4 regions of the Paenibacillus sp. FSL L8-0644 genome follow, and region 1 is predicted to be linked to each of the others. Evidence: a T-box and tRNA genes for the amino acid it is inferred to sense, from the RefSeq annotation. Region 1 holds a T-box; the other regions hold tRNA genes.
What was found. The T-box of region 1 lies ahead of tyrS (tyrosine--tRNA ligase). A T-box ahead of a tRNA ligase gene usually reads a tRNA of that ligase, here a tRNA-Tyr.

Region 1 (7,568 bases):
TTGGGTCGTGAAGATGGATTAATTATTCACTATACATCAGGCTCAACAGGCAAGCCCAAAGGCGTGTATCATGTGCAAAATGCAATGATTCAGCATTACTATACTGGCAAAATGGTGCTGGATTTGCGGGAAGATGATGTGTATTGGTGTACTGCTGATCCTGGCTGGGTCACGGGAACGTCATACGGTATTTTTGCTCCATGGCTAAATGGAGCGACGAATGTCATTCGTGGGGGGCGTTTCAGCCCGGAAGACTGGTACCGTACGATTGAGCGTCACGAAGTGACCATATGGTATAGTGCTCCTACAGCGTTTCGGATGCTGATGAGCGCAGGGGAGCAGGTTGTTTCCAAATATGATCTCAGCAGTCTGCGGCATGTATTATCCGTTGGGGAACCGCTGAATCCCGAAGTGGTGCGATGGGGATGGCAAGTATATACACAGCGCATTCATGATACTTGGTGGATGACGGAAACAGGAGCACAGCTGATCTGTAATTACCCTGAGCTGCCGATTAAGCCGGGTTCGATGGGAAAGCCACTCCCAGGTATTCAAGCTGCTATTTTGGACGACAGAGGGCAGGTGTTGCCTCCTAACCGGATGGGTCACTTGGCGATCCGTACACCATGGCCATCCATGATGAATCGTATATGGAACAATCCGAACAAGTTTCAGGAATATTTCCGCTTTCCCGGTTGGTATGTATCGGGTGATTCGGCTTACATGGATGAGGACGGATATTTCTGGTTTCAGGGTAGGATTGATGATGTCATTAACTCCTCTGGAGAGCGAATCGGCCCTTTTGAGGTGGAAAGCAAGCTTCTGGAGCATCCTGCTGTAGCGGAAGCCGGAGTCATTGGAAAACCAGATACCGTGCGGGGAGAGATTATCAAAGCTTTTGTTGCACTGCGTGAAGGCTATGCACCGTCTGAAGCTTTACAGCAGGACATCTATCGCTTCGTTAAGGAAGGGTTGTCTGCCCATGCTGCTCCACGCGAAATTGAATTTAAGGAAAAGTTACCCAAAACCCGCTCTGGTAAAATTATGAGACGCGTGTTGAAAGCCTGGGAGCTTAACCTTCCTACAGGTGACTTATCTACCATAGAGGATTGAAGTACTGTGTATATTAGAATTAAAAAAAGGAGTCTCCAAAGCCTTAATGGCTAAGGGGACTCCTATCACTTTCTGCTCTTGTCTTCAGTTATGGACGGACGGCTCCGGAAGGAGCCGATTCCCCCATGGCATTCATGGAAGTGACACGAAACCAGCCTTTTAGCTTTTTCTTCGACTTATATTCAAAGCTGGTAGATGCGGTAGAGCCTATATTTGTAAAAGGCTCCGCACCGCTTTCGCTGTAATACACGTTATAGCCTGTAATAGCGTCCGCCGACTTACCTGCGCTCCATTGGAGCGCTACGGATGAGCCTGCGGCTTTAGCTTGAGGCTGTCCAGGGGCAGTAGGGACTTCTGTAGGCTGCGCACCTGTTCCATCTCCCTCGCCCGGAACGTCTAGAGACTCAGAATCTGCAGGTGGCACTACAGGTGTTGCGCTTGCTTTCGTGCTTGGACCGGACTCATGGCCGCCCACATCAACGGCGGTCACGTAGTAGCTAGAGCTGCTGCCCCCAGGGCTGTCAGAGAACACCTTGGAGCCGTCAGCCATAACGACCTTGCCAAGCCGTTGGAAGCTCCCCCCATCTGTAGAACGATACAGACGGTATCCTACGACGTCGCTGTTTCCGCTTGGGCTAAAGCTGATTATGGCTTTACCGTCACTATAGCTTACGTTGACGCTAGATGGAGCGTTAGGAGCTGCTCCATCGTCCTTGCGTGGATCAATCTGAGTAGGAGCTTCCTTATCTGCATCCTGAGGCAGATAGTAGGACAACGAATTATGTCGTCTCATCACCTTAAAGGCTTGCTGAAGCTCTTTAATCAATTCTGAGATTGACTTTTCCCGTTTCCTAACGGTCCGTTCATATAACATATCATCCGGTGTACCATCGCGTGGAATATAATTCACACCTTGGTAGGTAATATATTTCGCACGACTCACACCATTTTCACTGTTTTTAGGTGGATACTTACTGTTATAAATGTCCGAACCATATGCGGATGCTGTACGGCTTACAATGCCGTCAGGTCTCTTGAAGCTGTCCGTTTGGAACAGCTGAGCATCTTTAGCTGTTACTTCATTCATGATTAGAGCCCATAAGCGGCGAGCCCGCTCTTTTTGGACTTTCGTTTCAAGCTTATTGACAGGTTGCTTGTAACCAACCCATACACCCAGTGTGACGTCAGGCGTAAAGCCCTCGAACCAAACATCAGTGTAGGATTGCGTAGTGCCTGTCTTGCCGGCAATCGGAATCTTACCGGATTGATCAAAGTTCCGCTTCACCAGTCTGCCTGTGCCCTCCGACACGGCTGTACGCAACATATCTGTCATCAGGTAGGCGGTTTGCGGTGAGAAGGCCTGCACAGGATTAGGCTGATGCTTGTATATAATATTGCCTTGCGAATCCACAATCTTTTCGATCATATAGGCGTCATTAAACACACCGCCATTTGGAATGGCTCCATATGCATTCGTAAGCTCCTCGACGGTCACCCCATGGGCCAAGCCGCCAAGTACACCCGTTTGGGCGTTGTTATCACTGGATTCCAAGGTGGTGATGCCCAGCTTCTTGGCAAAAGCCCAAGCTTTGCTGATCCCTACTTTTTCGTTAAACAGCTTGAGTGCTATCGTATTGAGCGATTGATTCAGTGCATAACGCGCCGTGACCAATCCTTGATAGCGGTTGTTAGAATTTTTCGGAATGTGATACCCATTACTGCCATCTTTCAAAATAATAGGGGCATCATCCACGATACTACCAGGCTGCACAAGACCGCTGTCCAATGCAGGGAGATAGGCAGCAATCGGTTTCATTGCCGAACCCGGCTGACGAACCATCTGGGTGGCATAATTCATCTGCTCCTTTTGGAAGTCCCGACCTTCCATCATTCCAAGAATGGCGCCTGTTTTATGCTGAATCAGAATAGCCGCTGCTTGTTCGTCACCCTTGGTTTTACTAGTGGCAGAGAAGTTATTCTTATTTTCTGCAATTTGACGCATAGATTTGTATACGCTCTTATCAATGGTGGTGTACACCATATAACCGCCTGTGCGAAGCTGCTGTTCAGCTTCTTTGAGCAAATCATTATCGTCCTTGGTTTTGGCATCTGCACTGGCATTAGCTGCTTGACCCGGATTGGTGACAGACATGAGTGCCTGCGCAGCTTGTCGTTCTGTTTCTATCATAAGATATGGATAGGTGTTATAAGCCTTAACAGTACGTGGTGCGAGAGATTTTTTGATATCAAAAGCCATCGCTTCATCATACTGTGCTTTATTGATTTTGTTCTCCTCCAGCATTCGACTGAGCACCAGGTGCTGGCGGTTGATGGCTCTTTTAAAGCCAGCTTCATTAAACTCACCCTTACCGTTGTAAGCAGAATAGGAAGAAGGAAGCTGTGGCAAACCTGCCAGATAGGCAGCCTGGGCTATATTAAGCTCGTTCAGATCATTCTCATTAAAGATACCTTTGGCCGCTGCTTTAATGCCAAAGACGTTGTAACCGCTTGAACCGTTACCAAAAGGTACTTTATTAAGATAGGCCGTAATAATTTGTTGCTTGCTTAGGAAGCGCTCAAGGCGCAGAGACAGCAAAATTTCTTTGACCTTGCGATCATCCGTGCGATCGAGATTTAGAAAGACACGACGCGCAAGCTGCTGGGTGAGGGTACTACCCCCGGTTTGTACGGATTCATGCAGTGCCTTTTGCTTCACAGCACGCAGTGTTCCCGATAGATCGACACCTTTATGCTCGTAAAAATGATTATCTTCAATGGCAATGACTGCGTCAATGACGAGTTGTGGAATCTCCTTAAACGTGACAGGTCTTCGATCTTCTTCTGTCCGGAGTTGTCCGATGGGAGAGCCATCATTGAAATAAGCGAAGCCTGTAATTGCATTCTTATCTACTTCCTGTAGGATCATGGATCTGGAACGCACGGGTTCGCTTTTTACAATAGAAGCAACATAGCCGGCGGCCGCCCCTCCTGCAAATAGTGCCCCCATAAAACCGATGATGACGACCCACTTTATGACACGGCCGAGCCTTCGCATGGTTGTCCGCAAGCGGGAAGGCTTTGGCTCTGATACATTGTTTTTTTCTTCAACCATTAAGTCTTCCTCCTTTATAACAGCCATTATTATAGCATAAAATTACAAAATGAACCCATATGCTAAAAAGCCTGTCTTTTGGTGTCGTTGACTACATAAAAGCAGTGTGTTATAAATAGGTCAAAGTAAATATCGTGAAAAGCAGAGAAAGACTTCAGTAGAAGGCGGATTCACGTTGTACAGAGAGCCGATGGGTGGTGTGAATCGGTAGCGTCCCTCCTTTGAATTACCGTCTGGAGCTGTCTGGATGAATGGAAAGCTTTTGCAGGTTTGCGAAGCACCATAGTAATCCAGTACCGGGTGTAGGCCCGTTATAGGAATGAAGTGAAAGAAATGTCTGTCTTTGACATGCGTTTCTTTAATTAGGGTGGTAACGCGAGTAGCTCCTTCTCGTCCCTTGGGATGAAAGGGGCTTTTTGGTTTGTCTAATATGTAATATTTTGGATGAAAAATAGGAGGTATACAGGATGAAGTGGGAAGAATTGAAGCCGGAGCAGCAGGTAGAGGTAGAACGACAGCTAGAGGTGATACAGCGGGGTGTAGCGGAAATTGTACCGGAGGATGAGCTGAAGCGTAAGGTGATCAAATCGGTCGTTAGCGGCAAGCCACTCAAAATTAAGCTGGGCCTTGATCCATCTGCTCCCGACATTCACATCGGACATACGGTTGTTATGCACAAACTGCGCCAGTTCCAGGAATTAGGCCATCAAGTACAACTGATTATCGGAGATTTTACAGGCAGAATTGGTGACCCGACAGGTAAATCGGAGACTCGTAAGCAACTGACTGAGGAAGATGTACAGCGCAATGCCCAAACATACAAGGAACAAATTTTTAAAATTCTCGATCCTGAAAAAACAAAGGTATTTTACAATTCCGAATGGTTAGGGCCAATGTCTTTTGCTGATGTAGTAACCCTGTCGGCCAAAGTAACGGTTGCCCGTATGTTGGAACGGGATGATTTTACAAAAAGGTACCAAAACGGATTGCCGATCAGCATCCATGAGTTCTTTTACCCGCTGATGCAGGGCATGGATTCCGTGGCTCTCCAAAGCGATATTGAATTAGGGGGAACGGATCAGAAGTTTAATCTTCTGATGGGTAGAACCCTGCAAAAAGAATACGGAGTTGAGCCACAGGCTACTATTACTTTACCATTGCTTGAAGGGCTGGATGGAGTTCAGAAGATGAGTAAAAGCTTGGGGAACTACATTGGTGTTGATGAGGAGCCGAACGAAATATACGGAAAATCCATGTCCGTTCCTGATGAGCTGATGCTGAAATATTTTGAGCTTGCAACGGATATCAACAACGAGGAGTTGGCAGAGCTGGCGAAAGGTGTTAAGGACGGCTCAGTGCATCCACGTGATGCCAAAATGAAGCTGGCTGGAACGTTAGTGCGCATGTACCATGGTGAAGAAGCAGAGGAAGCAGCGAAGCAGCATTTTGTGACCGTATTCCAGCAGCGCGCGCTGCCTGACGATATTGAAGAGTTCACCTTGACGGCTGATCAGTTAGAAGAAGGTGTCATTCGTGTGATCCAGTTGCTGACTCATCTGGGCTTTGCAGCATCTAACGGTGAAGCCAAGCGCAGTATTCAGCAGGGTTCGGTCAAAATTAACGAAGAGAAATGGACCGATGTGAACGAAGCATACACGCCGAAGGAAGGCGACATTGTGCAGGTAGGTAAACGGAAATTTGCTAAAATCAAGCTTGGATAATGAAAATATATTCAAAAGCAGCGCTGAGATTGTCTCGATCTCAGCGTTGCTTTTTTATTTCTGCCAAGTGAAAAGTCATGGTAAACTTAGCACAAATAATCAAACATGTAGGTGAAGAGTTATACATAATGAAAACGTGGGTTGCACAATTTGGGTGTAGGATCGATAATCAGAACAATTACGAGTGTGGGGAAGGATTATATGGACTATTTTAAACGAATTCAGTGTGCGATTGAGTTTATTGAATTGAATCTCCGGGAGGATCTAAAAATTGCCGATATTGCTTCACAGGCATGCTTTTCAGCTTTTCATTTCCAGCGGGTTTTTCAGGCCATTTCGGGTTTTACGGTTCAACAGTATATAAGAAGGAGAAGATTGTCCGAGGCGGCTGAACAGCTAAAACAATCCAATCAAAAAGTGTTGGACATTGCTATTGAGTTTCAGTACAACTCGCAAGAAGCCTTTACCCGCGCTTTTGAAAAGAATTTTGGGATCACCCCTGGGAAATATCGTAACAGTGATATTGAGCTTCCTGGACAAAGCAAAATTAATTTTCTGGATTATCAAAAAAATACGAAGGGGGATTTGGATGTGAACAAGCCAGTGATATTGCAGCTCGAAACGACCAAAATTATAGGGTATGAATATAAAACAAATCTGAATAATGAGCAGCACTATAAAGAAATTCCAGGATTTTATGGGCACTTTGGAGCCAATGAATATTTTATGTGTATCCCGAACAAGATCGCACCGGGAATGTCATATGGGGTTGCCTGTCGATTTGAAGACAATGGTGCATTTTCATTTGTGGTGGGCGAGGCAGTTGAAAAAGAGTCAAATGAACTGGCAGAGGGTTTCATATATATGGAGATTCCAGCAGGGAAGTATGCTGAGTTTGACGCTTCGGGTTCAGATGGACGGGTTCAGAATATACGAGACTTTATCTATGGCACATGGCTTCCTAATTCTAATTTTGAACGGAGGGAGGGACCAGATTTTGAAATTACGGACGTGATGAATTCCTCCTATCCAGATCATTTGAGCATGAAAGTATACATCCCCATTGAATAAAACTCTCAGGCTCGATCATAAGGAATATAAAAAAAGCACCCGAATAAATTCGGGTGCTTTTTGGTGCTAATGCAGGGATTAGCGGTTGTAGAATTCGACGATTTGTTTTTCATCGATATCTTGGGACAATTCGCCACGCTCAGGCAAACGAATGAATTTACCTTCCAGAGCTGCGTCATTGTACTCCAGGTAAGCTACCAAGTGGTTGCGGTTTTCCAAAGCTTCTTTGATGGAAGACAGGGAACGACTTCTTTCACGAAGACCGATCACGTCGCCAGGGCTTACTTGGTAAGAAGCGATGTCAACTTTTTTACCGTTCACAGTAACGTGACCGTGAGCTACCAATTGACGTGCGCCTGCACGGGAATTAGCAAAGCCAAGACGGAATACAAGGTTGTCCAGGCGGCTTTCCAGCAAGAACATAAAGTTTTCACCAGCGATACCGTGCATGTGTTGAGCTTTGTTGAACAGGGTACGGAATTGTTTTTCACCCAAGCCGTACATGTGACGCAACTTTTGTTTCTCTTGAAGCTGCATACCGTAGTTGCTGA
Region 2 (6,750 bases), 3.0 Mb from region 1:
TGGGCGCTGTCTCAACGAGAGATCCGGTGAAATTTTAATACCTGTGAAGATGCAGGTTACCCGCGACAAGACGGAAAGACCCCATGGAGCTTTACTGCAGCTTGATATTGAATTTGGGTACGATCTGTACAGGATAGGTGGGAGCCGTTGAGCCTTGAGCGCCAGCTTGAGGGGAGGCATCCTTGGGATACCACCCTGATCGTATCTAGGTTCTAACTTGGTACCGTGAACCGGTGCGAGGACAGTGTCAGGTGGGCAGTTTGACTGGGGCGGTCGCCTCCTAAAGAGTAACGGAGGCGCCCCAAGGTTCCCTCAGAATGGTTGGAAATCATTCGAAGAGTGCAAAGGCAGAAGGGAGCTTGACTGCGAGACCTACAAGTCGAGCAGGGACGAAAGTCGGGCTTAGTGATCCGGTGGTACCGCATGGAAGGGCCATCGCTCAACGGATAAAAGCTACCCTGGGGATAACAGGCTTATCTCCCCCAAGAGTCCACATCGACGGGGAGGTTTGGCACCTCGATGTCGGCTCATCGCATCCTGGGGCTGAAGTAGGTCCCAAGGGTTGGGCTGTTCGCCCATTAAAGCGGTACGCGAGCTGGGTTCAGAACGTCGTGAGACAGTTCGGTCCCTATCTGTCGTGGGCGTAGGAAATTTGAGAGGAGCTGTCCTTAGTACGAGAGGACCGGGATGGACGTACCGCTGGTGTACCAGTTGTTCCGCCAGGAGCACCGCTGGGTAGCTATGTACGGAAGGGATAAGCGCTGAAAGCATCTAAGCGTGAAGCCCCCCTCAAGATGAGATTTCCCAATTAGTAAGACCCCTTGAAGACGACGAGGTAGATAGGTTGGGGGTGGAAGTGCAGTAATGCATGGAGCTGACCAATACTAATCGGTCGAGGGCTTATCCTAAGATAAAACGCAAAAGAGTTTCGGATCCAGTTTTCAGGGTGTAACCTTGAACGTATGTACAAGTGACATACAACAAGCGCATGGCTATTCATTCACACGATAAGTGGTGAAGCGAATAACCGTACGGAAGAATTTGCACAGCAAATTCATGTTTGGTGGCGATAGCGGAGGGGTTCCACACGTACCCATCCCGAACACGACCGTTAAGCCCTCCAGCGCCGATGGTACTTGGACCGCAGGGTCCTGGGAGAGTAGGACGTCGCCAAGCGATATCCTTTAGAGGATGATAAATTTTTACATGTTAGGGCCTTTAGCTCAGCTGGTTAGAGCGCACCCCTGATAAGGGTGAGGTCGGTGGTTCGAGTCCACTAAGGCCCACCACTTCTAGAATAACAAAAAGATTGGGGCCATAGCTCAGCTGGGAGAGCGCCTGCCTTGCACGCAGGAGGTCAGCGGTTCGATCCCGCTTGGCTCCACCAATATTCCCTGATAGCTCAGTTGGTAGAGCACTCGACTGTTAATCGAGTTGTCACAGGTTCGAGTCCTGTTCGGGGAGCCATATTTTGAATATTTCTGACTTTTATATATTAAGGTGGCGGCGTAGCTCAGCTGGCTAGAGCGTACGGTTCATACCCGTGAGGTCGGGGGTTCGATCCCCTCTGCCGCTACTCGGAGAGATACCCAAGTGGCTATAAGGGGACCCTCTGCTAAGGGGTTAGACTGCGAAAGTGGTGCGAGGGTTCGAATCCCTCTCTCTCCGCCATAAATTTATTGAGACCAGAACTTATTTTGCAAGGCCCGTTGGTCAAGGGGTTAAGACACCTCCCTTTCACGGAGGTAACAGGGGTTCGAATCCCCTACGGGTCATAATATGGAGGCTTAGCTCAGCTGGGAGAGCATCTGCCTTACAAGCAGAGGGTCGGGGGTTCGATCCCCTCAGCCTCCACCATAAGAAAATTTGAGAAATGCTTTTTAATGTCGCGGGGTGGAGCAGTTCGGTAGCTCGTCGGGCTCATAACCCGAAGGTCGTAGGTTCAAATCCTGCCCCCGCAATTAATTTCCTATTGGAAATGTCTCTGGAACTGTGGTGTAGAGGCCTAACATGCCTGCCTGTCACGCAGGAGATCGCGGGTTCGAATCCCGTCAGTTCCGCCATTTTAGCTTCATATATAATTGGCATATATAGTGCGGATTATATGATGTAGTAATAAAATTTAATATGGCTCGGTAGCTCAGTCGGTAGAGCAGAGGACTGAAAATCCTCGTGTCGGCGGTTCGATTCCGTCCCGAGCCACCTTTCAAGTGGGAAATGAGTAATGTGCCGGTGTAGCTCAACTGGTAGAGCAACTGACTTGTAATCAGTAGGTTGGGGGTTCAAGTCCTCTCGCCGGCACCATTTTGGAGGATTAGCGAAGTGGCCAAACGCATCAGACTGTAAATCTGCTCCCTTACGGGTTCGGTGGTTCGAATCCATCATCCTCCACCAGTCTTTTCATAATCATATGGCGGTCGTGGCGAAGTGGTTAACGCACCGGACTGTGACTCCGGCATTCGTGGGTTCAAGCCCCATCGGCCGCCCTTTATTCTTAATTTATTGGGGATTAGCCAAGCGGTAAGGCAACGGACTTTGACTCCGTCATGCATAGGTTCAAATCCTATATCCCCAGCCATTAAGAGCCATTAGCTCAGTTGGTAGAGCACCTGACTTTTAATCAGGGTGTCGAAGGTTCGAGTCCTTCATGGCTCACCATTTATAATTATTTTGCGGTCGTGGCGGAATTGGCAGACGCGCACGGTTCAGGTCCGTGTGGGCTAACCCCCCGTGGAGGTTCGAGTCCTCTCGACCGCACCATATTTTGCGGACGTGGCTCAGCGGTAGAGCATCGCCTTGCCAAGGCGAGGGTCGCGGGTTCGATTCCCGTCGTCCGCTCCATTATCCATACGGCGCCATAGCCAAGTGGTAAGGCAAAGCTCTGCAAAAGCTTCATCCCCAGTTCAAATCTGGGTGGCGCCTTGACTACTCATTATGGAATTTAATATGCGCCCTTAGCTCAGCTGGATAGAGCGTTTGACTACGAATCAAAAGGCCGGGAGTTCGAATCTCTCAGGGCGCGCCATTTCTTAAAAAAATGTATAATGTCGGGATGTAGCTCAGCTTGGTAGAGCACCTGGTTTGGGACCAGGGGGTCGCATGTTCAAATCGTGTCATCCCGATACTGTTTTGCGGGTGTAGTTCAATGGTAGAACTCCAGCCTTCCAAGCTGGTAGCGTGGGTTCGATTCCCATCACCCGCTTTTTGCTATAGCGGATTCTTGTTGCCTCAGTGGTGACACCTTATAAATAAAGAGAGCCTGTCTGGGGACAGAGCTCTCTCTTTTTTTGTATTTATCCTCATGTAATCCACAATGTGTTGATTATCCATAATCTTCGGTATCGGTGTATTCGTTCTGATCATACAACTGGCATACACCGATAACCGATCTAGTGGACAGTTTTTACACGGGAATGGTCAGCTGGATGGAGGTTCCCTCGTCTGGAGCAGAGGTTATGCTCATAAATCCCCCTACCCCTCTAGCTCGTTCTTCCATACTGAACAATCCAACTCCCTCTCCTTGGGACTTTCCAGAGAATCCAATGCCTTTATCCCGAATGGTCACTTGTATCATTTCATTTTGATCCTCAACGTCGACATATGCCTCTGCTACATCTGCGTATTTGGCTACATTCGTTAACGCCTCTTGTACAATCCGATAAATTGCAATTTCCTTGCGAATATCAACCCGTTTACGTAGATTGCATTGAAAATGCACCTCAATCCCGTAATGAGAACAGAAGTTTTCAATATAGGTTCTTATGGCTGGGACGACACCCAGATCATCCAGAACTGAGGGACGAAGTTCCCACGCTAGACCACGAACATCTTTGATGATGTCGGTCACCTGCGAACGGAGATTCTCCAGAGTAGCACTAGGTTGTTCGGCAAGTTGGCTATCCAATTGGATAATAAGTGAAAATAAGCTTTGCCCTATCCCATCATGCAGCTCTCTTGAAAAGCGTTTACGTTCTTCTTCCTGTATTTGCATGACTTGTGTCATCATAGACTGAAGTTCAGCTTCTACTCTCTTCAGTTTAGTGACCTCATTGCGGATCGCTAAGTACTGATAGGGTTTACCTTCCTCGTCCATAAACGGAACGATCGTAGTATTCACCCAGTAGTAGCTGTTATCTTTAGCACGATTACGTATTTCTCCTTGCCATACCTCACCTGAACGGATCGTAGTCCACAGGTTTTTCATGAAGGCGGGGGTATGATAGCCTGAATTAATGAGACGATGATCCTGACCGATCAGCTCTTCACGACTGTATTGCGAAATCTCACAGAACTTGTCGTTTACGTACTGAATAATACCTCGATGATCGGTCAAAGCAACGATGGAAGACGTATCTAGGGCAAATTTCAGATTGGATAATTGGTGGAGTGAGTTACGCAGCGCATGAAGAAAAGGGGATTCTGGTATATAAATTTCCAGATCATTCAGCAGTTTATCGGTTGATTCACCAAAGGCATGCTGCAGTAAAGGGTTAGAAGGTTCATTCATAATGGAGTAGCCCCTTTTTTAGTGCGAATTTGACTAGCTCAGGTCGTGTTTTCAAGTTAAGCTTCTCCATAAGATTGCTTTTATGGGACTCTACGGTTTTGACACTAATCACCAGGTGCTCGGCAATTTCCTTGTTGGCATATCCTTTGGCTACCCAGGATAGAATCTCTTTTTCCCGCTCAGACAAGGATTCATAGGGTCCGGCTATGCCTTCCTGTTTGATTTTGTCCAGATATTCACTCATCAGTCGTTTGGTTGCATTCGGGTACAAATAGGCACTACCTTCGGCCACAGACTGGATGGCAGCGAGTAACTCCTCGTGAGGTGCGCTTTTTAAAATATATCCGGATGCTCCAGCTTGAATGGCTCGGAACAGATATTCTTCATCGTCATGCATCGTTAAAATAAGGACTTCTGTATCGGGCAGCTGTTTTTTTAATTCAGTGGTTGCTGTGAGACCATCTTTTCCAGGTGGCATGCTAAAATCCATGAGCACAACATGAGGTTGTAGCTCCAATGCCTTGCGGATTGCCTCATCCCCGTCTGCTGCATCTCCTACTACCTTAATACCGTTTTTGCCGTCCAATAGGGCCATGAGGCCAGAACGTACGACAACGTGATCATCCACTACTAGTATACGAATCAATTTGTCATCCCCTCGAACGGTAAAAAACCGTACGTTTTGTCATAATCATAGCAAATTTTAGGGATTTCAATCAACAAAGATAGTTAGGGACAGCTATATCAAGTATCTGATGAGGATCATTATCTATAGAAACATTGTTGAGCTATGGAGTGAGAGGGTAAGCACATAGTTGGCTAAGGCGTTGAGCTACTTGAGTAGCCTCGGCTATATCAGACTCTGTGAACATCCTCACATCACGATTACCAAGAAGCAGCACACCGTTGGGCAGATCCCCTGTGCTGGAAAAGGGAATGGCAACAGCAGAGTGAAGCTGCTCGGCCAGCATTAGTGCACATTCCTGACGCAGACGTATACTACCTGATAGCAGAGCACTTACAGTTACGGTACGTCCCAAGCGAACAGCCATACCGGCAATACCATGGCCAATCTTAAAAGAAATAAGGCGATAGCGATTGCTTCGGCTACCAGAGGCGTAATACCAATGCAACTTACCACCTGACTTAGACATAAATGCAAGGGCAGTGAGATCACCATAAATAGTATCTCTCAACTGGTTCAGTTCTTTTCGCATTTCATCCGTTATTTGTAGCATAGAAGACACATCCTTTTTCATAACCAAACTATATCTCTAGTTCATTGTAGTTTCGACAGTTGCAAAAGTAGATCGGGGAACCCCCTGATCTATAGGCGCAGGAAACACTGACTTTTCATCTGGTCGGATAAGGAGTAGGGAAATGGTCGATAAATGGGGCGTTAGCTTACTTCAGAAGTGATATTTATCACAGCAAATCAGGGAGTAGGAAGGTATAAAATCAGGTGTTCTCCCGATAACAACCCAGGCGTTAAAACATTATGATATAGATATCAGGTAAACACGAGGAGGACGCTAACATGCAAGCCACTTGTATGGAACGGTTTGGGGACGAAGCGGAACGCACGGGAATTCAGATTTATTTGACAGATGAGCATTTTGATCTGCTAAAAGATATTATGTCCTGGAAGAAGGTAAAGGCAGGCGTTATGCTTTTCCGAGAGGGCGATGATGCAGAGCAGCTTTATTATATACATTCAGGTCATGTCAAACTTCGTAAATCGACAGAAGATGGTAAAGAACTGATTCTGACCATTCAGCATCAAGGCGACTTAATTGGGGAATTTAGCGGGATAGATGGAGAAGAGTATAGTTGCACTGCGGAAACAGCCGATGTGTGTGAGTTAGGCGTCGTGCTTGTTAAGGATCTGGAGTCGCTCTTGTCCAAAAATGGGGAAATGGCACTTCAGTTCATCCAGTGGATGGCGATGAAGCAACGCATTATGCAATCGCGTTTTCGGGACTTACTGTTGTATGGTAAAACTGGAGCGTTAGCGTCTACATTGATCCGTGCTAGCAATACATGTGGCGTGGCTGTGAAGGATGGCATTTTACTAAATATGAAGCTAAGTCACTCCGAATTAGGTGAGATGATTGGAGCGACGCGCGAGAGTGTGAACCGGATGCTGAGCGCGCTGAAAGAGCAGGGAACCCTAGATACAAGGGATGGAAAGATTGTCATTCACGATCTCAAGGTATTACGTGGCATGTGCTGCTGTCCTTCGT
Region 3 (7,568 bases), 1.1 Mb from region 1:
GTCACACCGTTATGCAATACCTTGACATCATCACCACTCGATACACAATTATCCACATAAGTGATCTTGCTGTTGCTCCCTGCCACAATTAAGACGTGAGGAGCAAAACACACACCGCTTGTATCGTTAAGAAAGATCGCTTGAATAGGTGCTTCAACCTCTACACCGTCTGGGACATATAGAAAAACGCCACCACTCCATAAGGCACTGTGTGCAGCAGATAAACGATGTTCTTCTGGCTTTACTGCCTGAAAGAGATAACGTTGAACCAGCTCCTCATGCTCTTTTGCCGCAGTATGCAGATCCGTTAAAATGACTCCCTGGGCGGCTAAGCTCTCGGACAATTTCGTATACACTACATCCGAGTTGAACTGAACGATTAGTCCGCCTTTCACCGGAGAAGCAACCAAACCTCGAACAACCTCCGGCGCTTCCTCCAAACTAGACCACGCATTCTCTGCTTTGTAATCTCCACTTTCGTAGATATCCCATTTTTCAAGATTGATTTTCTCCACTTTAGGCAACTCCAGCGTCCCTGCCAGTTCGAGTGCATGAACGCGGCGTTCAATCAGCCAACGAGGTTCATCCTTAGCGCTTGACCATGCGCGTAAATCGTCCACATCCATTGAAACTCTAGCTTGTATATCCACGTGCTGTTCCTCCTCTCCGGCTTTTAAGCATCCCTTACCGTCTCATCCGTAATCCCAAGTTCCTCCTTCACCCAATCGTACCCTTCAGCCTCCAAACGGTGGGCAAGCTCCGGACCGCCAGATTTAACTATCCGGCCTTGCATCATGACATGCACAAAATCCGGGGTAATATAATTCAACAGTCGTTGATAATGGGTGATGATTAAAAAGCCTCTATCCGGGCTGCGCATCTCATTTACGCCATTGGCCACAATACGCAGTGCATCAATATCAAGCCCTGAGTCCACTTCATCCAGGATCACAAACTTGGGTTCAAGTAGCATCATTTGCAAAATCTCATTCCGCTTTTTTTCACCGCCAGAGAATCCCTCATTCAAATAACGATGCACAAATTCCGGATTCATCTCCAGCCCCTTCATTTTGCTCTCCATTTCACGGATAAAACGGATTAAGGATATCTCATCGCCTTCTTCACGCCGTGCATTGATGGCACTTCTGAGAAAATCCGAGTTGGTCACGCCAGCAATTTCACTTGGGTATTGCATTGCGAGGAACAAGCCTGCCTGGGCACGCTCATCCACCTCCATCTCCAGAAGGTCTTCATTGTCCAATGTCACCTTACCGCCAGTAACCTCATATTTGGGATGGCCCATTAAAGCTGAAGCCAATGTACTTTTTCCCGTCCCATTAGGCCCCATAATCGCATGAATCTCTCCGCCATGAATCTCCAGTGTGAGCCCTTTTAAAATTTCTTTCCCTTCAATCTTGGATCTTAATTCCTCAATCTTTAATGTCGTCATTTATCGTAAACTTCCCTTCGGAGTATTCTTCGGCACGCGCCACCAAATCACTCATAAATTTTCCAATAGTCTGCAGCTCAACCTCTGAATAGGATTCAATGAATTGGTAAAACCTTTCTTCTTTTTCTTTGTGCATTTCTTTATGCAAATGATAAACGTGTCTTCCCTTATCCGTTAAACTAAAGTAAATCTCCTTACGATTGCTGTTCAGTTGACTTCTCATAATGAAGCCCATTTCCAGCAGCTTTGCACTAATTTTAGTAATGCTAGCTTTGGACAACCCCATCTTCTCCACAATCCCGGTATGATTTATCGGTTCATAATCACCAATGCAATCAATAACGTGCACACTAGTAATATTGTTGGAAAGCATGTCAATCTGGTACTTTCTGGCCTGTTGCCGAAACGAGTTAAATTCTTGTTCAGTATACAGTTCATTCAGATGTAGCATTTTAATATATTGCTCGTAAAGATGACCTTTAAAATGATTTTGAAACTCCAATTTCCCAATCTCCCCTCTCTTGTAGTAGTTGCAGACCAAGTTCAGTGTCTCCATTAGATTTTTTTGTTCACTAGTAAACAAAATTATATTAACACAATTGATATTGATAATCAATATCAATTGTGTTGAATGTGACGTAATTTTGAAGTCGCATTTCACGGGTTTGTTGTCATTGTCATAGGCCTCATGCTGTGTTTTTACTAGGGCACGTCCCGGAAATAGTTTTAAATACCTCTGATCAATCCTGCTTTGCGGGGGTTGAACAATGGAACCAATTCGGCAGCATCCGGATGGATCTGGTAACCGAAGCCAAGTCCAATACCGTTGCCTATGAACGTCATGGTACACCTGCCACAGACTGGGGTCGCTACCGTAAAAAGAGGACGAAGGTGGTGCTTGGCCGAGCTGTTTTAAAGCTGTATCGCCGCGTTTGAGTACGCTATCGTGAGCATGTATGGCAATGAATAATCCGTCAGTTACCTGTGTCTGGATATGTTATGGGGCCAAAGAGTAACCAAAAACTGTGGTTTTTGCTGGTGAATCCGAACAGGCGATGCTCCATTCTAGCCAGCACCGATCTGACACTGGAGGCGACCTAGATCATCGAACTTTATACCGCCCGGTTCAAAAACAAATGTACCTTCTGGGCGCTAAAGCAATCCATCGGCGGATTCAGCTACCACTTTTGTAGCAAATCCATTCCGAAGCTCAACCGGTATTTGAAAAAGGATCGGGTTCACCCTCTGGAGTTGTTGGAAGAGGAGAAAGCGTAACGGGACATCCGCCTAACTGTAAAGATGAGAATGGTAAACGATAACCAAAATGGATCCCTACGGGGCTTAAGATAAAAGGAACCAAGAAAAGAGCCGAAATCTTGCTTCAGGAAGCCAGGAAGAATTATCATATGGAAGGACAAGCACTCGCGGTTGAAAACGAAGATATGCTGTAAGAGTAAAAGCGGCTACTCTATCCGGTAATCTGCCACTGGTGGACACGTTCTATGAGCTTCTGATTCGTATGTAGGAATAACAGGAATCCTATCGCTTATCTTCTGACAATTCTTATTGTCTTGAATACCTGGAGTATATTTATGTAGATGTATTAGGGGTAAGCATGAAAGAAGTTCAGGAATGGTTAGGCCACAGCGATTATGCAACAACGGCAAATATTTATTCGCATTTGGAATACAACTCAAAGGTGTCTTCAGCTCAAGCAATGAGTGGGGTACTAAAGCTCAAATAAAAAAAGCTCACTAGAGAATGTCTCTAATGAACTCTTTTAGTTAATACCGGCGAGAGGACTCGAACCTCCACGGTTTCCCACTCGATTTTGAGTCGAGCGCGTCTGCCATTCCGCCACGCCGGCGTATTCAATTATGGAGGCGCCACCCAGATTTGAACTGGGGAATAAAGCTTTTGCAGAGCTTTGCCTTACCACTTGGCTATGGCGCCAGAGTGTAACAAAGCGGACGACGGGAATCGAACCCGCGACCCTCGCCTTGGCAAGGCGATGCTCTACCGCTGAGCCACGTCCGCATAAAGATGGCTGGGGATATAGGATTTGAACCTATGCATGACGGAGTCAAAGTCCGTTGCCTTACCGCTTGGCTAATCCCCAATAAGTAAAGGGCGGCCGATGGGGCTTGAACCCACGAATGCCGGAGTCACAGTCCGGTGCGTTAACCACTTCGCCACGACCGCCGCAAGTAATGAATAATTGGCAGGGGCAGCAGGAATTGAACCCACACCAACGGTTTTGGAGACCGTTGTTCTACCTTTAAACTATGCCCCTATAAAACTGGTGGAGGATGATGGATTCGAACCACCGAACCCGTAAGGGAGCAGATTTACAGTCTGATGCGTTTGGCCACTTCGCTAATCCTCCAAAAATGGTGCCGGCGAGAGGACTTGAACCCCCAACCTACTGATTACAAGTCAGTTGCTCTACCAGTTGAGCTACACCGGCACATAAAATATTCAATTAAAAGTGGCTCGGGACGGAATCGAACCGCCGACACGAGGATTTTCAGTCCTCTGCTCTACCGACTGAGCTACCGAGCCTTATAATAAGGCTCTTCATTACACGTTATAATACTAATGGCGGAACTGACGGGATTCGAACCCGCGATCTCCTGCGTGACAGGCAGGCATGTTAGGCCTCTACACCACAGTTCCATAATAATTTTTAATTGGTTGCGGGGGCAGGATTTGAACCTGCGACCTTCGGGTTATGAGCCCGACGAGCTACCGAACTGCTCCACCCCGCGACAATAATAAATATTAAATTTTCAAATGATGGAGGCTGAGGGGCTCGAACCCCCGACCCTCTGCTTGTAAGGCAGATGCTCTCCCAGCTGAGCTAAGCCTCCACACCGAAACACTTTTCATATTATACCATAATAAAATTTTTATTGCAAGTTTTTTTATGATATTTTTATGACCCGTAGGGGATTCGAACCCCTGTTACCTCCGTGAAAGGGAGGTGTCTTAACCCCTTGACCAACGGGCCATGCTACAAATGAATTATGGCGGAGAGAGAGGGATTCGAACCCTCGAGACGCTTTTGGCGCCTACACGATTTCCAATCGTGCTCCTTCGGCCAACTCGGACACCTCTCCATATGGCTCCCCGAACAGGACTCGAACCTGTGACAACTCGATTAACAGTCGAGTGCTCTACCAACTGAGCTATCAGGGAATATTAAGCATTTGTTTCAAGGTTACACCCTGAAAACTGGATCCGAAACTCATTGCGCTTTATCTTAGGATAAGCCCTCGACCGATTAGTATTGGTCAGCTCCATGCATTACTGCACTTCCACCCCCAACCTATCTACCTCGTCGTCTTCAAGGGGTCTTACTAATTGGGAAATCTCATCTTGAGGGGGGCTTCACGCTTAGATGCTTTCAGCGCTTATCCCTTCCGTACATAGCTACCCAGCGGTGCTCCTGGCGGAACAACTGGTACACCAGCGGTACGTCCATCCCGGTCCTCTCGTACTAAGGACAGCTCCTCTCAAATTTCCTACGCCCACGACAGATAGGGACCGAACTGTCTCACGACGTTCTGAACCCAGCTCGCGTACCGCTTTAATGGGCGAACAGCCCAACCCTTGGGACCTACTTCAGCCCCAGGATGCGATGAGCCGACATCGAGGTGCCAAACCTCCCCGTCGATGTGGACTCTTGGGGGAGATAAGCCTGTTATCCCCAGGGTAGCTTTTATCCGTTGAGCGATGGCCCTTCCATGCGGTACCACCGGATCACTAAGCCCGACTTTCGTCCCTGCTCGACTTGTAGGTCTCGCAGTCAAGCTCCCTTCTGCCTTTGCACTCTTCGAATGATTTCCAACCATTCTGAGGGAACCTTGGGGCGCCTCCGTTACTCTTTAGGAGGCGACCGCCCCAGTCAAACTGCCCACCTGACACTGTCCTCGCACCGGTTCACGGTACCAAGTTAGAACCTAGATACGATCAGGGTGGTATCCCAAGGATGCCTCCCTTCAAGCTGGCGCTCAAAGTTCGACGGCTCCCACCTATCCTGTACAGATCGTACCCAAATTCAATATCAAGCTGCAGTAAAGCTCCATGGGGTCTTTCCGTCTTGTCGCGGGTAACCTGCATCTTCACAGGTATTAAAATTTCACCGGATCTCTCGTTGAGACAGCGCCCAAGTCGTTACGCCATTCGTGCGGGTCAGAATTTACCTGACAAGGAATTTCGCTACCTTAGGACCGTTATAGTTACGGCCGCCGTTTACTGGGGCTTCGGTTCATAGCTTCGCCCCGAAGGGCTTACCACTCCCCTTAACCTTCCAGCACCGGGCAGGCGTCAGCCCGTATACTTCGCCTTGCGGCTTCGCACAGACCTGTGTTTTTGCTAAACAGTCGCTTGGGCCTTTTCACTGCGGCCCCCTCGGGCTATTCACCCTACCGAGGCACCCCTTCTCCCGAAGTTACGGGGTCATTTTGCCGAGTTCCTTAACGAGAGTTCTTCCGCGCGCCTTAGAATTCTCTTCTCGCCTACCTGTGTCGGTTTGCGGTACGGGCACCTTCTCCTGGCTAGAGGCTTTTCTTGGCAGTCTGAGATCATGACCTTCGCTACTACAATTTTCGCTCCCCATTACAGCCCAGCCTTAACGATGTGCGGATTTGCCTACACACCAGCCTCACTGCTTAGACGGACATCCATCCGTCCGCGTCACTACCCTACTGCGTCACCCCATCGCTCATAACGGATTACGGTGGTACAGGAATTTCGACCTGTTGTCCTTCGACTACGCCTATCGGCCTCGCCTTAGGTCCCGACTTACCCTGAGCGGACGAACCTTCCTCAGGAACCCTTAGGCTTTCGGCGGATCTGATTCTCACAGATCTTTTCGTTACTCATACCGGCATTCTCACTTGAATGCAGTCCAGCGCTCCTTACGGTACACCTTCAACCCGCATTCAACGCTCCCCTACCCCTGATGCAAGCATCAAGCCATAGCTTCGGTGGTGTGTTTAGCCCCGTTACATTTTCGGCGCAGAGTCACTCGACCAGTGAGCTATTACGCACTCTTTCAATGGTGGCTGCTTCTAAGCCAACATCCTGGTTGTCTGTGCAACTCCACATCCTTTCCCACTTAACACACACTTGGGGACCTTAGCTGATGGTCTGGGCTGTTTCCCTTTCGACAATGGATCTTAGCACTCACTGTCTGACTCCCGGAACTAAATCTATGGCATTCGGAGTTTGACTGAGCTTGGTAACCCTTGCGGGCCCCGCACCCAATCAGTGCTCTACCTCCACGATTCTTCTTTCCGAGGCTAGCCCTAAAGCTATTTCGGGGAGAACCAGCTATCTCCGGGTTCGATTGGAATTTCTCCGCTACCCCCACCTCATCCCCGCATTTTTCAACATGCGTGGGTTCGGGCCTCCAGTGCGTGTTACCGCACCTTCACCCTGGACAGGGGTAGATCACCCGGTTTCGGGTCTACGTCCACGTACTCATTCGCCCTATTCAGACTCGCTTTCGCTGCGGCTTCAGCTCTTCACCTTAACCTTGCACGGGAACGTAACTCGCCGGTTCATTCTACAAAAGGCACGCCATCACCCATAGATCGGGCTCTGACTTCTTGTAAGCACACGGTTTCAGGATCTATTTCACTCCCCTTCCGGGGTGCTTTTCACCTTTCCCTCACGGTACTGCTTCACTATCGGTCGCCAGGGAGTATTTAGCCTTGGCAGATGGTCCTGCCGGATTCATACGGGGTTTCACGTGCCCCGCACTACTCGGGATCCGTCTCGAAGGGAACAAGTTTTGAACTACAGGGCTTTTACCTTCTCTGGCGGGCCTTTCCAGACCTCTTCATCTAACCGGTTCCTTTGTAACTCCATGTGAGACGTCCCACAACCCCAAGGAGCAAGCTCCTTGGTTTGGGCTAATCCGCGTTCGCTCGCCGCTACTGACGGAATCACTATTGTTTTCTCTTCCTCAGGGTACTTAGATGTTTCAGTTCCCCTGGTCTGCCTCTATTCTGCCTATGTATTCAGCAGAAAGTGACTGTCGATGAAGACAGCCGGGTTTCCCCATTCGGACATCCCCGGATCAAAGCTTGCTTACAGCTCCCCGAGGCCT
Region 4 (7,568 bases), 2.2 Mb from region 1:
CCAAGGTTCCCTCAGAATGGTTGGAAATCATTCGAAGAGTGCAAAGGCAGAAGGGAGCTTGACTGCGAGACCTACAAGTCGAGCAGGGACGAAAGTCGGGCTTAGTGATCCGGTGGTACCGCATGGAAGGGCCATCGCTCAACGGATAAAAGCTACCCTGGGGATAACAGGCTTATCTCCCCCAAGAGTCCACATCGACGGGGAGGTTTGGCACCTCGATGTCGGCTCATCGCATCCTGGGGCTGAAGTAGGTCCCAAGGGTTGGGCTGTTCGCCCATTAAAGCGGTACGCGAGCTGGGTTCAGAACGTCGTGAGACAGTTCGGTCCCTATCTGTCGTGGGCGTAGGAAATTTGAGAGGAGCTGTCCTTAGTACGAGAGGACCGGGATGGACGTACCGCTGGTGTACCAGTTGTTCCGCCAGGAGCACCGCTGGGTAGCTATGTACGGAAGGGATAAGCGCTGAAAGCATCTAAGCGTGAAGCCCCCCTCAAGATGAGATTTCCCAATTAGTAAGACCCCTTGAAGACGACGAGGTAGATAGGTTGGGGGTGGAAGTGCAGTAATGCATGGAGCTGACCAATACTAATCGGTCGAGGGCTTATCCTAAGATAAAGCGCAATAAGTTTCGGATCCAGTTTTCAGGGTGTAACCTTGAAGGTATGTAGAAATACATACAACAAGCGCATGGCTATTCATTCACACGATAAGTGATGAACCGAATACCATACGAAAGAATTTACGATGTAAATTCATGTTTGGTGGCGATAGCGGAGGGGTTCCACACGTACCCATCCCGAACACGACCGTTAAGCCCTCCAGCGCCGATGGTACTTGGACCGCAGGGTCCTGGGAGAGTAGGACGTCGCCAAGCAACCCCATAATGGGGATTTTTTTTCGCCTATCAGGCTATTGATTATACATACAAAAATGATTTTTTAGATGGGGCTATAGCTCAGCTGGGAGAGCGCCTGCCTTGCACGCAGGAGGTCAGGGGTTCGATCCCCCTTGGCTCCACCAATATTCCCTGATAGCTCAGTTGGTAGAGCACTCGACTGTTAATCGAGTTGTCACAGGTTCGAGTCCTGTTCGGGGAGCCATGTGGAGAGGTGTCCGAGTTGGCCGAAGGAGCACGATTGGAAATCGTGTAGGCGCCAAAAGCGTCTCGAGGGTTCGAATCCCTCTCTCTCCGCCAGCTCTTAATAATAGATATATGGCCCGTTGGTCAAGGGGTTAAGACACCTCCCTTTCACGGAGGTAACAGGGGTTCGAATCCCCTACGGGTCATAAGCAGTATGGAGGCTTAGCTCAGCTGGGAGAGCATCTGCCTTACAAGCAGAGGGTCGGGGGTTCGAGCCCCTCAGCCTCCACCATTTGAAAAATAAATATTTATTACTGTCGCGGGGTGGAGCAGTTCGGTAGCTCGTCGGGCTCATAACCCGAAGGTCGCAGGTTCAAATCCTGCCCCCGCAATTACTTCAACTAAGGAAGTTTCCTCTGGAACCGTGGTGTAGAGGCCTAACATGCCTGCCTGTCACGCAGGAGATCGCGGGTTCGAATCCCGTCGGTTCCGCCATTTAACTTAATACGCCGGTGTAGCTCAACTGGTAGAGCAACTGACTTGTAATCAGTAGGTTGGGGGTTCAAGTCCTCTCGCCGGCACCATATTGGAGGATTAGCGAAGTGGCCAAACGCATCAGACTGTAAATCTGCTCCCTTACGGGTTCGGTGGTTCGAATCCATCATCCTCCACCAGTTTTACGAGCCATTAGCTCAGTTGGTAGAGCACCTGACTTTTAATCAGGGTGTCGAAGGTTCGAGTCCTTCATGGCTCACCATTATCATTGTATGCGCGTGTGGCGGAATTGGCAGACGCACTAGACTTAGGATCTAGCGTCTTTGACGTGGGGGTTCAAGTCCCTCCACGCGCATCTTGTTTTTGCGGACGTGGCTCAGCGGTAGAGCATCGCCTTGCCAAGGCGAGGGTCGCGGGTTCGATTCCCGTCGTCCGCTCCATTTATTAGTCCCCTTAGCTCAGCTGGATAGAGCGTTTGACTACGAATCAAAAGGTCGGGAGTTCGAATCTCTCAGGGGACGCCATTAACTTCATAAGCCGGTGTGGCGGAATTGGCAGACGCGCGCGACTCAAAATCGTGAGGGAAACCGTGGAGGTTCGAGTCCTCTCACCGGCATCTATTTCGGGATGTAGCTCAATGGTAAAACTCAGCCTTCCAAGCTGGTAGCGTGGGTCCGATTCCCATTACCCGCTTTATATAGATGAAAAAGGAGAGATGGCTTATTTTTATGCCATCTCTCCTTTTTTACTTTTAAACTATTTCTATCGACATTACAAGCAGTAGAAACCCCAAGGCAATCTCCTCCGTTCTTTTGCGTTATTAAGATAGGGCGTACAACTAACGAGGAACGATAGTTAAATAACACTCAATGTTGAGCAGGCGCTTCAAGTCTGCTCTTTTTATTAAACTAACGGACAAGTTAGTTTAAAGTTTACTTCACCAACTCAACACAGAAAGCAAAAAAGTCTGTTGGGAAACTCGACAGACTTTTGCGCTTTAGAAGATGAACTTACCAAGGTTGACTTGTTGGTCCAATTGTAAACTCATTAACGTTCGTATCTTCTGGCTGATCAATCGCGAACGCAACAACATTGGCAACTCGATCAGGTGAAATACCATGTTGTTCATACAATGCAGTTGCACCTTTTAAAGTATTCTTATCTGTGATGGTAGTCAACAATTCTGTATTTATTGCTGCTGGATAGATAGTTGCTGTACGGGTGTTCGTACCTTCAATGAAGATCCCCGATAAACACCTTTGTATTCAGGGGATATCTGATCCAATGCGGTTTGGAACTGCAGCTTAATTTGGATATATAGACCGGTAAACGTGTTATGCTGTCGTGTTAAGTTTCAAAGATTCAAGCAACTAAACGCCCCTTGTTTTATAATGCTCAAAGTCTTCTTTGTAGAACTAGGATCATCCTCGGTTGATTACTCCTAGGGTAAAAGTTATGAACGGTTGACCTTGGCTTCAAAACGCTTTTCCAACTCGTCCCAGTTGGGGGGGGAGGGACCCGTGTCTGTTCCTTCCAAAGGTGAAACACACGGCTCAAAGCTACGATTTCCCCTACGGATCCGTCAACCAGTCGGCTGATCGGCATCCTATGATAAATTTTCGTAAAAAGGCGCATCAACGCCGATCGTTTGCGGATTAGTGATGCTTGCGCGGCCGGCGTTAGCGGATACCGTAAGGCCTCTAACATGCGAAAGCCTTCGTCCATAGCCGCGATCATCTGCCGCAACAACTTGTCGTCCCCGGCGATTTTTTTCATTTGGCGCTCGTGTATAACCGTTACAAAGTTTAGCGCAATTACAGGCACGATATGATTCTTCAGCCATGCATCTATATATTCATGATAGATAGGTATCGTACTCATTTGGTTTATGTATGCGGGTACGCCCCCTTCCGTGCAGAGGGTCTTTCCCAAACAAACATGGACTAACGGCCACCATCATGAATGAAAATATCTTTGGCTTGTGAATCTGAACCTCCTTAATGGAAGTACAGGACACAGGCCGAGAGTTTTTTGGTAGGACATACTCTGAGTCCTTAATTTCCCGACCTCGAGGAACTATAGGCAGTATCGTATTATCTCGCTGGTCGAATATTTAAAGCGGTGTTTGTGAATACCAGTCTATGTGAACACTATTTAACAAACTAACAAATTCGCCATTCAAAATCTTCTCTTGAATCAATTTTGGTATACTATGTGGTAGATAAGAGAATTAATTTGAAGTCTGGCTATAAGGATGTTTCTACAACAACTTGAGAAATGAATTTGATTTTGGTGAAATGCGGAAGCTGTTAGGGCGTAAAGAGAGAATAGGAGGAATGGAAATGTCGTATCTCGTTGATTTTAAAGATGTATCTACGGTTGGTTTAGAGTCTTCACCTGTAGCAGAAGCGCTTGCTGGTTTACGTGCTAATGAAGCCCGTTATTTTATGAACAAGTACAAGTATGAATTTACGGTTGTACCAGCTAGCGAAAGCCAGGAGAGCCTTGATTATGTGAACCGAATTTTGAGAGAAGAACGTGATATTGCGTTTGCGGCTAAACCTTTAGAAACGTCGCGTTTTCAAGTGGAAAATATCCGATTTACCTACGTTTTTTATGAGGATGGTCTTGCAATCAATGTCATGTATACGGTGGATGACCCTAAAAAGCGGGCTGTTGGTTTTAAGCTTTCTGAGGGGATGGAGGTACCAAAGGAGCTAGAAGGGAAGTTTAAGTTTGCTAGGCAGAAGTCTAAACTAGCTGGAACAATTCGGGGTTCGTTTTTTGTAATTAAAGGACAATATTAAAGTAAGCAAAAGCGCAAATGGAGGAATCCAGCACCTTATTCTCTTTGCAAAAAAGTGAAATTAAAGAAAGGGCTATCCCGTAAAAGGATTGCCCTTTTTTGAAAGAATGATGAAAAGCTACCGCTTATCGTATGATTATCAAACAGGAAGATCGCGGGTAGTCTCTGATAAGGAGACTATTTTTTTGAGAACTTGCCTTTTCAGCCAACGCGGTGAACCATACCATAAGTGAAGATGAAAAATTTCCTTGTGCGAAGTGACCTAACAATACGATTAGCCAGAATAGTTTGCTGCGAATGAAGGTAACAACACTTAGTGTGGTATGCACTCGTGTTGATTTTGTTTTAATATCCAAACTTCTATTTCATACATGTTGTTGTTAGTCCATGTCTAGCTTCGCTTTTCTCAAGTGCTTTATTAAGCGGCCCATGATCGATTCTCGGTCTCGTCTCCAATCAGTTGTTGAAGTAGTGAGACTGTTCGAGGTCGTGGATCAGTGCAGGTTGCACAGGCCGCCATCCCAGAAGAATCTACAAGGTGGATCAATCACAGAAATGATTCAACTAACGGGAAACGATATTTGAATTTAGAACAGGGAGCACACTGCCGTGGCAAATGCTCCCTCTTTCATGGAAGTAACGGGCAGTACAGGTTAATACAGTAGCGTTGAAAAATGAAATATAAGGGATTAGGAGGCACGGATTTGCTCGTCTCGAAGTTTGCGCTGGGAACGATGATCTTCAGAGGTAAGAACTTTCCGATGAGTGTGGCGATGGGGGCGCTGAATAAGCAAGATCGTGTAGGTAGGGGGCATTTTCCTTTTTGAAATGACAATTGCCCTATTCCCCGTCCATATACCTAAAAAAGGCAGGGTCGGGGAGTGTCCTATCCTGCCTTCTTGGGTGTTATATGTTTTCTACTGTACTAACTTATCCAATTCTGGCTGCAATTTGGTCCGCAAAACATACAACATGATGGCACCAACAAGGAATGCGACCGCATCCGCAATGACAAGCGACCAGACCACCCCGTGGAAGCCGTTCATTTGATTGGCGATAAACAACACAGGAATCAGAGTAATTCCTTGAATAATTGACATAATAAACGCGGCAGTTCCTTGTGCTGATGCTTGGAAGATCCCGGTAAACAATGTGGTCATTCCTGTAATGAACAAGGATAGGAATGTCACATGTAGAATGTAGCTGCCCATTCCAATTAATTGCGAGTCATTTGTAAATAAACCAATTAAGTGGTCGGAAATCAAATAGACGATGATGCCAAATACGACTGCTAACGCCACAATCACTTTGATCGTAAATCCAATGGTATTCTTCATGCGTAATTTATTCGCTGTGAATGAGAAGGCAATCAACGGCACGACTCCCTCGCATAAGCCCATCAGAATAAACTCAGGAAATTGCAATAAACGTGATGAAATTCCGTAAGCCGCTACTGCCTGATCCCCGTATTCGACAAGAAAATGGTTAAAGATGAGCGACATTGCACCCAAAAAGATACTCATAATAAAGACAGGAACTCCGATTTTGAATACATTGCTCAGAATGTCCTTGGTAGCCTTGAACCATTTTACGGAGACGGTTAAGAATTGGCTCTTATATCCCATATGGAAGGCGTAGAATGCACTCGCAACCAAGTTAGAAATGACCGTAGCAGACGCAACGCCGATCACATCCCAATGGAGCACGAAGATGACTAACGCGTCGAGAATAATATTTATAACAACACTGAGAATCATACCGATCATCGACGTGATTGCTGCGCCCTCCGAACGCACGATATTCTCCAGTGTGAAGAATAATACGACGAATGGTGAGCCAATAAGCATAATCGTGACATAGTCCTTCGTGAATCCGAAGGAGTCAGACGTTGCTCCCAGGCCATGAACGATTGGATTGATCAACGGGAGACCCACGGCCATCACGATAAGACCGAGAACTAAACTGCTGTAAAAGGCAAATGAAGACACATGCTTTACCTCATCATATTTTCTCTCTCCTAGCAAACGGGAGATGAATGTACCGCTACCCATGCCAATCAAATTGCCTAGCGCCATAATGATTGCGAATAACGGCAGGGTCAGTGCGAGTGCGGTTAACATGGCAGTATTGTGAAGTGTACCAAGGAAATAGGCATTCAAGATGGAATAAATGACACTCATTGACGTGCCTAGCATCATTGGTATAGCGAAGTGAGCTACGGCTTTTGCGACCGGTGCTTTTTCAAAGTAATGGAGGTTTTCTGCATCCATGCGGATCACTACTTTCTCTATTTATTTTGCCTTCCAGTCTAACATTGTTAGGTTGTGCCTTACAGTGTTAGATGGTATCATGAACCAATGAACCTGTAAAGCATAAACTTACACTGTTAGATAAAAGGGCGGATGACATGAAAAAGCAGCAACCTCAGATTTCGGAGGATAAGATTTTGGAAACCTCGTGGGAGCTTCTTGGAGAGGAGGGCATCGAGAAATTAAGCATGAGACGATTGGCCGACAGGTTAGGGATTCAGGCTCCCTCTCTGTACTGGTACTTCAAGAGCAAACAGCATCTCTACCAGCGTCTGGCCAACCAGGTATCGAAAATGATTCTGGAAGAGTTCCACTCCGAGGGGGAATGGAAGGAGCAGCTGACGGGGCTTGCGGTAACGGTACGGAACGTGCTCAGCCGATATCCCTGCTCCACGCAGCTCATGATGATGACGCTGCCCCACGAACCGGACATCATCCGGTTCACCAACCGTATGCTGCTCTGCGTGGAATCGACGCCGCTTGAGCAAGAGCAGAAAATGCAAGTGGTTACTACGCTTGTGAACTATGTCTTCTATTTCGTTCTAGACGATTATCAGCATGAGCGCAATGTCTCCGCTATCTTTAAGGACCAGAAAGCGCATCCGGGTGAGGAGATGATTCGCCTTCTGGACTCCATGAGCGAGACGGATGTGGGACTGTTTCGGAGGATGTTCACGAACGGGCTGTTCAATCTGATGGGAACCGACGGGGCGTTTGAGTTCGGCTTGAAGCTGATTCTGTTGGGGATTGAGCAGGTGATAAAGGAGCAGGAGAAGGAGAAGTAGTATGTAAAAACCGCCCATCCGGTTATTGGATGGGCGGTTTCAATTAGGTTTACGTTTACCCTAAATTGTTGGTTCTTTTGGCGTAATCAAAACC

Region 2: it encodes a tRNA-Tyr, which carries the amino acid that the T-box ahead of tyrS (tyrosine--tRNA ligase) is inferred to sense. The anticodon was not compared.
Region 3: it encodes a tRNA-Tyr, which carries the amino acid that the T-box ahead of tyrS (tyrosine--tRNA ligase) is inferred to sense. The anticodon was not compared.
Region 4: it encodes a tRNA-Tyr, which carries the amino acid that the T-box ahead of tyrS (tyrosine--tRNA ligase) is inferred to sense. The anticodon was not compared.

What each region holds. Positions count from the first base shown of each region.
Region 1 is NZ_JBBOYN010000001.1:3,368,850-3,376,417, reverse strand. Features, by position in the region: gene acsA (acetate--CoA ligase) at 1-1,113, shown strand, start outside; gene NSS94_RS15270 (transglycosylase domain-containing protein) at 1,202-4,225, opposite strand; T-box leader at 4,361-4,626, shown strand; gene tyrS (tyrosine--tRNA ligase) at 4,693-5,946, shown strand; gene NSS94_RS15260 (AraC family transcriptional regulator) at 6,148-7,017, shown strand; gene rpsD (30S ribosomal protein S4) at 7,096-7,568, opposite strand, start outside.
Region 2 is NZ_JBBOYN010000001.1:403,207-409,956, forward strand. Features, by position in the region: rRNA gene NSS94_RS01710 (23S ribosomal RNA) at 1-908, shown strand, start outside; rRNA gene rrf (5S ribosomal RNA) at 1,060-1,176, shown strand; tRNA gene NSS94_RS01720 (tRNA-Ile) at 1,213-1,289, shown strand; tRNA gene NSS94_RS01725 (tRNA-Ala) at 1,312-1,387, shown strand; tRNA gene NSS94_RS01730 (tRNA-Asn) at 1,392-1,467, shown strand; tRNA gene NSS94_RS01735 (tRNA-Met) at 1,503-1,576, shown strand; tRNA gene NSS94_RS01740 (tRNA-Ser) at 1,580-1,671, shown strand; tRNA gene NSS94_RS01745 (tRNA-Glu) at 1,704-1,775, shown strand; tRNA gene NSS94_RS01750 (tRNA-Val) at 1,782-1,857, shown strand; tRNA gene NSS94_RS01755 (tRNA-Met) at 1,888-1,961, shown strand; tRNA gene NSS94_RS01760 (tRNA-Asp) at 1,987-2,063, shown strand; tRNA gene NSS94_RS01765 (tRNA-Phe) at 2,130-2,202, shown strand; tRNA gene NSS94_RS01770 (tRNA-Thr) at 2,229-2,304, shown strand; tRNA gene NSS94_RS01775 (tRNA-Tyr) at 2,309-2,394, shown strand; tRNA gene NSS94_RS01780 (tRNA-His) at 2,414-2,486, shown strand; tRNA gene NSS94_RS01785 (tRNA-Gln) at 2,504-2,578, shown strand; tRNA gene NSS94_RS01790 (tRNA-Lys) at 2,583-2,658, shown strand; tRNA gene NSS94_RS01795 (tRNA-Leu) at 2,673-2,760, shown strand; tRNA gene NSS94_RS01800 (tRNA-Gly) at 2,767-2,841, shown strand; tRNA gene NSS94_RS01805 (tRNA-Cys) at 2,852-2,922, shown strand; tRNA gene NSS94_RS01810 (tRNA-Arg) at 2,949-3,025, shown strand; tRNA gene NSS94_RS01815 (tRNA-Pro) at 3,049-3,122, shown strand; tRNA gene NSS94_RS01820 (tRNA-Gly) at 3,132-3,202, shown strand; gene NSS94_RS01825 (PAS domain-containing sensor histidine kinase) at 3,404-4,507, opposite strand; gene NSS94_RS01830 (response regulator) at 4,500-5,153, opposite strand; gene NSS94_RS01835 (GAF domain-containing protein) at 5,296-5,745, opposite strand; gene NSS94_RS01840 (Crp/Fnr family transcriptional regulator) at 6,045-6,750, shown strand, end outside.
Region 3 is NZ_JBBOYN010000001.1:4,453,159-4,460,726, forward strand. Features, by position in the region: gene sufD (Fe-S cluster assembly protein SufD) at 1-650, opposite strand, end outside; gene sufC (Fe-S cluster assembly ATPase SufC) at 674-1,450, opposite strand; gene NSS94_RS20285 (MarR family transcriptional regulator) at 1,431-1,952, opposite strand; gene NSS94_RS20290 (hypothetical protein) at 2,243-2,386, shown strand; gene NSS94_RS20295 (hypothetical protein) at 3,066-3,194, shown strand; tRNA gene NSS94_RS20300 (tRNA-Leu) at 3,239-3,317, opposite strand; tRNA gene NSS94_RS20305 (tRNA-Cys) at 3,329-3,403, opposite strand; tRNA gene NSS94_RS20310 (tRNA-Gly) at 3,416-3,487, opposite strand; tRNA gene NSS94_RS20315 (tRNA-Gln) at 3,495-3,569, opposite strand; tRNA gene NSS94_RS20320 (tRNA-His) at 3,580-3,652, opposite strand; tRNA gene NSS94_RS20325 (tRNA-Trp) at 3,670-3,743, opposite strand; tRNA gene NSS94_RS20330 (tRNA-Tyr) at 3,751-3,836, opposite strand; tRNA gene NSS94_RS20335 (tRNA-Thr) at 3,842-3,917, opposite strand; tRNA gene NSS94_RS20340 (tRNA-Phe) at 3,940-4,012, opposite strand; tRNA gene NSS94_RS20345 (tRNA-Asp) at 4,050-4,126, opposite strand; tRNA gene NSS94_RS20350 (tRNA-Met) at 4,142-4,218, opposite strand; tRNA gene NSS94_RS20355 (tRNA-Val) at 4,248-4,320, opposite strand; tRNA gene NSS94_RS20360 (tRNA-Glu) at 4,389-4,460, opposite strand; tRNA gene NSS94_RS20365 (tRNA-Ser) at 4,478-4,569, opposite strand; tRNA gene NSS94_RS20370 (tRNA-Asn) at 4,573-4,648, opposite strand; rRNA gene NSS94_RS20375 (23S ribosomal RNA) at 4,714-7,568, opposite strand, start outside.
Region 4 is NZ_JBBOYN010000001.1:1,211,208-1,218,775, forward strand. Features, by position in the region: rRNA gene NSS94_RS05415 (23S ribosomal RNA) at 1-607, shown strand, start outside; rRNA gene rrf (5S ribosomal RNA) at 756-872, shown strand; tRNA gene NSS94_RS05425 (tRNA-Ala) at 943-1,018, shown strand; tRNA gene NSS94_RS05430 (tRNA-Asn) at 1,023-1,098, shown strand; tRNA gene NSS94_RS05435 (tRNA-Ser) at 1,102-1,193, shown strand; tRNA gene NSS94_RS05440 (tRNA-Glu) at 1,214-1,285, shown strand; tRNA gene NSS94_RS05445 (tRNA-Val) at 1,296-1,371, shown strand; tRNA gene NSS94_RS05450 (tRNA-Met) at 1,398-1,471, shown strand; tRNA gene NSS94_RS05455 (tRNA-Asp) at 1,498-1,574, shown strand; tRNA gene NSS94_RS05460 (tRNA-Thr) at 1,588-1,663, shown strand; tRNA gene NSS94_RS05465 (tRNA-Tyr) at 1,668-1,753, shown strand; tRNA gene NSS94_RS05470 (tRNA-Lys) at 1,761-1,836, shown strand; tRNA gene NSS94_RS05475 (tRNA-Leu) at 1,849-1,929, shown strand; tRNA gene NSS94_RS05480 (tRNA-Gly) at 1,940-2,014, shown strand; tRNA gene NSS94_RS05485 (tRNA-Arg) at 2,022-2,098, shown strand; tRNA gene NSS94_RS05490 (tRNA-Leu) at 2,111-2,190, shown strand; partial or broken gene NSS94_RS05495 (oxidoreductase) at 2,585-2,809, opposite strand; partial or broken gene NSS94_RS05500 (IS110 family transposase) at 2,824-2,989, opposite strand; gene NSS94_RS05505 (hypothetical protein) at 2,970-3,455, opposite strand; gene NSS94_RS05510 (hypothetical protein) at 3,917-4,381, shown strand; gene NSS94_RS05515 (hypothetical protein) at 5,055-5,207, shown strand; gene NSS94_RS05520 (MATE family efflux transporter) at 5,298-6,650, opposite strand; gene NSS94_RS05525 (TetR/AcrR family transcriptional regulator) at 6,788-7,474, shown strand.